2 regions of the Luteimonas sp. 100069 genome follow, and region 2 is predicted to be linked to the other one. Evidence: predicted binding sites of a transcription regulator. Region 2 holds the regulator's gene; the other holds the start of a gene.

Region 1 (4,209 bases), on a different contig from region 2:
TCCGCCCATGACGATGTCGCGCGCATGGATGTGCCCCGGATACAGGCTCATCGCCCAATCCCAGCGCGCGTGATAGCGCTCGGGTCTGGCGTTGATCACGCCCGCGCCCCAGGCGCTGTTGAGAAAGATGTTGGCGGCGAGCAGATACAACGCATACAGCGCCGCAATCACGATGGCGGCGATCCGGAGGCCGCGGCGGTGGGTGCGCAGCCTGGCGATCAGCGGATGGGGCATACGCGAAGCTTGAACGAAACAGGGTGAGGATCGTCTAGACGGTGTCGCCCAACACAGGCATGCCCGCCGGCGTCGACGCCGGACCGTCGGAGCGCGCCCAAAGAAAAACCCCGCCTCGCGGCGGGGTTCTTCATGCAACGGTGGGACAGGTGGCGCTGGATCAGAAATCCATGCCGCCCATGCCGCCCATGCCGCCGCCCGGCATCGCCGGCTCTTCCTTCTTCGGCAGCTCGGCCACCATCGCTTCGGTGGTGATCATCAGGCCGGCGATCGAGGCTGCGTTCTGCAGCGCCGAACGGGTGACCTTGGTCGGGTCCAGGATGCCGAACGCGATCATGTCGCCGTACTCGCCGGTCGCGGCGTTGTAGCCGTAGTTGCCGCTGCCGTCCTTGACCTTGTTCAGCACGACGCTCGGCTCTTCACCGCAGTTGGTGACGATCTCGCGCAGCGGCGCTTCCATCGCACGCAGGGCGATGACGATGCCGTGGTTCTGGTCTTCGTTCGCGCCCTTGAGCTCGCCGATCGCCTGCAGCGCGCGCACCAGCGCCACGCCACCACCGGGGACCACGCCTTCCTCGACCGCTGCCCGCGTGGCGTGCAGGGCGTCTTCGACGCGGGCCTTCTTTTCCTTCATCTCGATCTCGGTCGACGCGCCGACCTTGATCACCGCAACACCGCCGGCCAGCTTGGCCACGCGCTCCTGCAGCTTCTCGCGGTCGTAGTCGGACGAGGTCTCTTCGATCTGCGCCTTGATCTGCTTGATGCGCGCTTCGATGCCGCTGGTCTCGCCGGCGCCGTCGATGATGGTGGTGTTCTCCTTGGAGACCTGCACCTTCTTGGCACGGCCGAGGTCGGCGATGGTCGCCTTCTCGAGCGACAGGCCCACTTCCTCGGAGATCACGGTGCCGCCGGTCAGGGTGGCCATGTCTTCGAGCATCGCCTTGCGACGGTCGCCGAAGCCCGGCGCCTTGACGGCGCAGACCTTGACGATGCCGCGGATGGTGTTGACCACCAGGGTCGCCAGCGCCTCGCCTTCGACTTCCTCGGCGACGATCAGCAGCGGCTTGCCGGCCTTGGCCACGCCTTCCAGCACGGGCAGCAGGTCACGGACGTTCGAGATCTTCTTGTCGTAGAGGAGGATGAACGGGTCATCCAGTTCCGCCGACATCGACTGCTGGTTGTTGACGAAGTACGGCGACAGGTAGCCGCGGTCGAACTGCATGCCCTCGACGACGTCGAGTTCGTTGTCCAGGCCCGAGCCTTCCTCGACCGTGATCACGCCTTCCTTGCCGACCTTCTTCATCGCGTCGGCGATGATCGTGCCGATGGATTCGTCCGAGTTGGCCGAGATCGTGCCGACCTGGGCGATCGCCTTGTCGTCGGCCGTCGGCTTGGACAGCTTCTTGAGCTCGGCGACGGCGGCGATGACCGCCTTGTCGATGCCGCGCTTGAGGTCCATCGGGTTCATGCCGGCGGCAACCGCCTTGGAACCTTCGCGGATCAGGGCCTGGGCCAGCACGGTCGCGGTGGTGGTGCCGTCACCGGCGTTGTCGGAGGTCTTGGAAGCGACTTCCTTGACCATCTGCGCGCCCATGTTCTCGAACTTGTCGGCCAGCTCGATCTCCTTGGCGACGGACACGCCGTCCTTGGTGATCGTCGGCGCGCCGAAGCTCTTCTCGAGCACGACGTTGCGGCCCTTCGGGCCCAGGGTTGCCTTGACGGCATTGGCGAGCACATTCACGCCACGCACCATCTTGGAGCGCGCGTCTTCGCCGAAGCGGATTTCCTTCGCAGCCATTCGTAATTACCTCAGAAATATTTCAGGGGATTGAAGGCGGGGCCAGCCCGCCAAGATCGATCGCGGTGTCGCGCGGACGCGGCGCGTCCGCTGCGGATCAGCCGACGATCGCGAGGATGTCGTCTTCCTTGACGATCTTGTATTCGATGCCGTCCGCCTTGTAGGCGCTGCCGGCGTACTGACCGTAGATCACGATGTCACCGACCTTGACCTTCGGCGCGCGCACGCTGCCGTTGTCGAGTGCCTTGCCCTCGCCGACGGCGACGACTTCACCCTTGGTGGGCTTTTCCTTGGCGTTGTCGGGGATCAGGATGCCGCCGGCGCTCTTCTCTTCTGCCTCGACGGGCTTGACCACGATGCGGTCGTACAGCGGCTTCAGGTTGCTCATTTTTCACCCTCGCTAAGTTATTGATCGTAAACAAATCGTGCGCGGATTCTAGCAGTCGCATATTGCGACTGCCAGAAACCGGAGCGCGCGCACCCGGCTGAGCCAGGACTGCAACGGAGATGGGGACACCCCCGGGCTTTTCAAGGCCCGCCGAGCGAAAATTTTTTGCCTCGGTCAGGAGCGCGACAGAGGACGGCGCCCGTCGTGTCCGCGTGCGCCGAGTCCACGCAAGCGGAGAAATCGACGGCGGGCGGAGGCCCGGGGCCGGTCAACGCGCCCGGATCAGCGCAGGCGCCAGGTCGCCACCAGCATCGTCTCGCCGTCGTTGGGCTGCTTGATGCTGGCGTTGGAAATGTGCCGCGCCATCAGCGAGAACCGCTGCCAGCGCCAGCCGATCGAACTGACGAACTGCGGATTGCCCGACAGTGCATCGGTACGCCCGACCTGCACGCCAGCGCCGAAACCGGCGACGAATCCATTGTCGCGTTCGTAGCGGGCGCCGCCATGGAACACGCCCACGTCCTCGTCCAGATTCAACCGGGTGTCGTCGCGGCCGCGTACATAGATCGCGCCGACATCCCACCGCAGCACGCCGTGTTCGGTGCGGCGCCACTCCGGCAACCAGGCGGCGGTGAGGGCCAGAGTGGTCTCGTTGTCCCGGGTCGCGGACGCGCCGGCGCCGATCTCGATGGGTGCGGACTGGGCAGCCACGGGGCATGTGGCCAGGGCCAGGGTCGCCGCGATGAAGAGTGTGGGAATGGGGCGCATCGGCTCGGTAGAGCCGCGGGCGGCTCGGCGTTGTTCAGGGGAAAGTGCGGGTAATCATACTGACGGGTTCATTAATCTGCGTGGCGTGATGGCGGGATACTGCGTTCACCGGGTGCACCCTGGCAGCGGCCGTACGGAGCCACTGCGCGAGTCGCCGCAAGCGATCCAGCGCGGCCCGACGGCGGTGCGCTGAACCCGCGTTCGGCATCGTTGGCGGCGCCCTGCGATACTGGCTCGATGCGTCCGACCGACATCCATTCCCTGGCCAGCCGCGCCCGGCGGCACCCGTCACCTTCGTGGACAACAAGCCGGCTGCTCACTGCCTGGCTGCTGGCCTGCGCCCTGCTGATCGGCGCACGGACCGCGCAGGCGCAGGGCATCGGTTTCGACGACGTGTTGCCGGTCGACGAGGCGCTCGCGGTTTCTGCCGAGGCGGTGGGCCGCGACCGTATCGAGATCCGCTGGGCAATCGCCGACGGCTATTACCTGTACCGGCATCGCATGGGCGCGCGGGTCGAAGCGGGCTTCGCGGCCACCCCGTTGCAGCTGCCCGATGGCCGGCGACATACCGACGAGTTCTTCGGCGAGGTGGAGACCTACCGCAGTCGCGTCACCGGCGTGCTGGAGGGGACAGCCGCTGCCGGCATCGAGACCGTGCAGGTCGAAGTGAAATACCAGGGCTGCGCGGATGCCGGAATCTGCTATCCGCCGCAGACCCGGACCCTGCGGGTCGCCCTGCCCGCGGCCCCGACCGGCGCCGCCGCGCGGCAGGCCGGCGACGCCGGCTTCGCCGCTTTCGGCCAGGCACTCGGAGGCACCAGCGCAGGGCGCACGCCGACACTGGCCGGCGCCAACGACGCGCTGCCGCCCGAGCGGGCATTCGCCTTCGAGGCCATCCCCGGCGATGCCGACACCGTACTGCTGCGCTTCACCCCGGCAAAGGGCTATTACCTCTACCGCGACCGCAACCGCTTCGAGGTGCGCGGCGCCGAAGGCATCCGCGCCGGCACGCCGCGCTGGC
Region 2 (4,209 bases):
ACAGCCTCATCGGGGTTGACGTCCTTGCGCGGCTCCTTGCCGAAGAACTCGGCCACCGCCGCCTGCACCTTCGGCATGCGGGTCTGACCACCGACGAGGATCACCTCGTTGATGTCGGACGCGCGCAGGCCTGCGTCGTTGAGCGCGGTGCGGCAGGGCTCGATGGTCTTGCGCACCAGTTCCTCGACCAGGGCCTCCAGCTTGGCGCGGGTGAGCTTGATGTTCAGATGCTTCGGGCCCGAGGCGTCGGCGGTGACGTAGGGCAGGTTCACTTCGGTCTGCTGCGAGGACGAAAGCTCGATCTTCGCCCGCTCGGCCGCATCCTTCAGGCGCTGCAGCGCCAACGGATCCTTGCGCAGGTCGATGCCCTGGTCCTTGTTGAACTCTTCGACGAGGTAGTCGATGACGCGTGCGTCGAAGTCCTCGCCACCCAGGAAGGTGTCGCCGTTGGTGGCCAACACTTCGAACTGCTTCTCGCCATCGACTTCGGCGATCTCGATGATCGACACGTCGAAGGTACCGCCACCCAGGTCGTAGACGGCGACCTTGCGGTCGCCACCCGACTTGTCGAGGCCGTAGGCCAGCGCGGCCGCGGTCGGCTCGTTGATGATGCGCTTCACGTCCAGGCCGGCAATGCGACCGGCGTCCTTGGTCGCCTGGCGCTGGCTGTCGTTGAAGTACGCCGGCACCGTGATCACCGCCTCGGTCACCTTCTCGCCCAGGTAATCCTCGGCGGTCTTCTTCATCTTCTCGAGGATGCGCGCGGACACTTCCTGCGGCGACAGGCGCTTGCCGTCGTTGGTCGACACCCAGGCGTCGCCATTGTCGTGCTCGAGAATCTTGTACGGGACCAGGCCGATGTCCTTCTGGACTTCGGCGTCCTTGAAGCGGCGGCCGATCAGGCGCTTGACCGCGAAGAAGGTGTTGTTGGGATTGGTCACCGCCTGCCGCTTGGCCGAAGCGCCCACCAGTACTTCGCCGTCCTTTGTATAGGCGACGATGGACGGCGTGGTGCGGTCGCCCTCGCTGTTCTCGATGACCTTGGCTTTACCGCCGTCCATGATCGCCACGCACGAGTTCGTCGTGCCCAGGTCGATGCCGATGATCTTTGCCATGCGCTGCTTCCTCTAGAAGGTTGTCTGGGTGACGGCAACGCCGTCCATAACCGTGATCTGGGGACACGCAACACAGCGTTCAAGCGGTGCGACGCATCCGGTGACGACCCGTATCGGGGGCGCCGCGTCAATCTGCCTTGGCGACGACGACCATGGCCGGGCGCAGCAGGCGCTCGTTGAGCAGGTAGCCCTTCTGGAACACCTGCGCCACCGCACCGCCCGGCACGCCGGGGGCATCGATCACGCTCATCGCCTGGTGGTGCTCCGGATTGAAGGCGTCGCCCGGCGCAGGCGCCACGGTGGCCAGGCCATTGCTCTCGGTCGCCTTGGTGAGCTCGCGCAGGGTCAGCTCGACCCCGTTGCGCAGCGGGTCGGCCTCGGGAGCACTGGCAAGACCCGCCTCGAGTGCGTCGAACACCGGTACCAGCGCCGCGAGCAGACGCTCGTTGGCGAAGCGGCGGGCGTTCTCGACCTCACGCGCGAGGCGCTTGCGCTGGTTCTCGAGATCGGCGCGCTCCAGCAACACCTGCGCCCGGAGCTGCTCGAGCTCGGCGCTTACAAGCTCGACCTGCTCGGCGAGCCGCTGCTCGACGGAAACCTCGGGGGCCTCGTCTTCTGGAATGTTCGGGGTCTGGGCATCGTGCTGTGGCTGGGTCATGTCTGGTTCCGGGGCGGGCGTCTGGCCGCCGACCTGCCAGCTATGGGGCCGTGCAGGCCCGATTCAAGGCTCGGGCTGCAGGGCCGCGCCGAGCAAGCTCGCGGTCGCCTGCACGACCGGAATCACCCGCTCGTAGGCCATGCGCGAGGGGCCGATCACCCCGAGTACGCCCAGTGTCCGGCCGCCGGCGCCGTAGGGCGCGGTCACCAGCGACATGCCCTCCAGCGGCGCCAGTCCGGTCTCCTCACCGATGAAGATCCGCACCCCGGGCGCACGCATGGTGCGTTCGAGCAGCTGCAGGATCTCGCGCTTGCGCGCGAAGGCTTCGAACAGCTCGCGCAGGCGGTCCAGGTCCGACAGGTCCTGCACGCCGATCAGGCGGTTCTGCCCGGCCAGCAGCATGTCCTCGTCACCCGGCACCAGCGCCTGCTCGGCGAGTTCCATGGTGTGGGACAGCAGCGCCTCCATCTCGTCGCGCGCGTGGCGCAGCTCCTCGACCAGGGCGGCGCGGATGTCGCCCAGCGGACGCCCGGCGAACTGCTGGTTGAGGTAGTTGGCCACCCGCTCGAGCTCACCGAGCTGGAAACTGCGCCGGGTCTGGAAGATCCGGTTCTGCACTTCGTGGTCGGCAAACACGATGATCGCCATCAGCCGCTGGCCGTCGAGCGGCAGGAAATCGATATGCCTGAAAGCCAGCTGCTCGCGGCTGGGTACCGACACCACACCGACGAAATGGGTCATCGCCGAGACCAGTTCCGAGGCGCTGCCGAGCAGCGAATGCTGGCCACCCGCGGCGCCGAGCTCGCCGCGCAGTCGATCCATCTCCGAGGCGCGCAGCGGTTTGACCTGCAGCAGCGAATCGACGAAGACGCGATAGCCCTGCGCGGTGGGGATGCGGCCGGCCGAGGTATGCGGCGAGGCCAGCAGGCCCGCCTCCTCGAGATCGGCGAGGATGTTGCGGATGGTCGCGGCGCTCACATCCAGCCCGGCGTGCTTCGCCAGGGTCTGCGATCCGACCGGCTCGCCGTCCTGGATATGCCGCCCGATCAGCGTACGCAACAGCTGGCGGGCACGCGGGTCGAGCGGATGGCGGCGTTCGGACGGCATGGGGGCGGTATACGGCGCGCCAAGCGGCGACGCAAGCGCGGCGTTCTCCGACTGTGAGACGGAGGCCCGGTATCAAGCGTTCCGCTATCCGCCCACGGCACGCCAAGGCACAATCCGCAACCATGCTGACCCATCTCGCCATCCGCAATTTCGCCGTCGCCAGCCAGTCCGACCTGGAGTTCGGCCCGGGCCTGACCGTCATTTCGGGCGAGACCGGCGCCGGCAAGTCGCTGCTGGTCGACGCGCTCGGGTTCCTGTCCGGCCAGCGCGCCGACAGCGGGATCGTGCGTCACGGCGCTGAACGCGCCGAGCTGCACGCGGAGTTCTCGCTCGAGGACGCCGCCCCCGCGCTGCGCTGGCTGCAGGACAACGAACTCGACGACGGCGGGATCGGGAATGGAATGGTCTGCCAGCTGCGCCGCACCCTGCGCGCTGACGGCGGCTCGCGCGCCTGGATCAATGGACGGCCGGCAACGATCGCCCAGCTCGGCGAACTGGCCGGGCATCTGGTGGAGATCCATGGTCAGCACGAACACCAGGCCCTGCTCGCCCGCGGCAGCCAGCTCGCCCTGCTGGACGCGCAGGCCGGCAATGGCGCCCTGCTTGCCGAGGTGCGTGCCTGCACGCAGGCCTGGCGCGCGCTGCACGAGGAGCGCGAAGCCCTCGCCGGCATCGGTGATGTGGAGGAGCGACGCGACTGGCTGCGCCACCAGCTCGGGGAACTCCAGGAGGAGGCCCTCCATGCCGAGGCGGTCGCGGAGCTGTTCGCAGCCCATCGGCGGCAGGCCAACGCGGCCGGCCTGATCCAGGCCTGCGATTCCGCACTCGAACGCATGCGCGGCGACGACGCCTTCGGCCTACCGCAGGCCCTGCAGACGCTGCGCCACGAGCTGGGCCGGATGCGCGCGCACGAGCCGCGCCTGGGCGAGGTGGATGCGCTGCTCGATGCCGCCGCGATCCAGCTCGACGAGGCCACGCTGCTGCTCGACCAGGTCCGTGACGATCTCGACATCGATCCCGGACAGCTGGCGACGCTGGAGCAGCGGCTTGTCCGCCTGCACGAGCTCGCGCGCAAGCACCGGGTCACGCCCGAGGAGCTCGCCGATGTACAGGCGCGCCTGAGCGCCGAGCTCGACCAGCTCGAAGGCGCCGGCGAGCGCCTGCTGCAACTCGACGACGAGATCGAGGCGGCGATGGCGCGCTGGCGTGCGGCCGCCGACCGCCTGGGCGCCGCCCGGCGCAGCGCAGCCAAGTCGCTGTCGAGTGCGACCACTTCCCTTATCCACGAGCTCGGCATGGGCGGTGGCGTGTTCGAGGTGGCGGTCGAAG

The links. Region 2 encodes HrcA, which represses chaperone genes, less so after heat shock. Its sites were predicted from a motif close to TTNGCACTCNNNNNNNNNGAGTGCNAA; they were not measured.
Region 1: groES (co-chaperone GroES) is a predicted target of HrcA. The motif match lies at 2,469-2,495, and genes of this name have one in related genera.

The regions. Positions count from the first base shown of each region.
Region 1 is NZ_RPFN01000005.1:265,062-269,270, forward strand. Features, by position in the region: gene EGK76_RS12535 (hypothetical protein) at 1-234, opposite strand, end outside; gene groL (chaperonin GroEL) at 395-2,032, opposite strand; gene groES (co-chaperone GroES) at 2,130-2,420, opposite strand; gene EGK76_RS12550 (acyloxyacyl hydrolase) at 2,703-3,188, opposite strand; gene EGK76_RS12555 (protein-disulfide reductase DsbD) at 3,426-4,209, shown strand, end outside.
Region 2 is NZ_RPFN01000001.1:1,439,499-1,443,707, forward strand. Features, by position in the region: gene dnaK (molecular chaperone DnaK) at 1-1,115, opposite strand, end outside; gene grpE (nucleotide exchange factor GrpE) at 1,243-1,773, opposite strand; gene hrcA (heat-inducible transcriptional repressor HrcA) at 1,837-2,880, opposite strand; gene recN (DNA repair protein RecN) at 3,003-4,209, shown strand, end outside.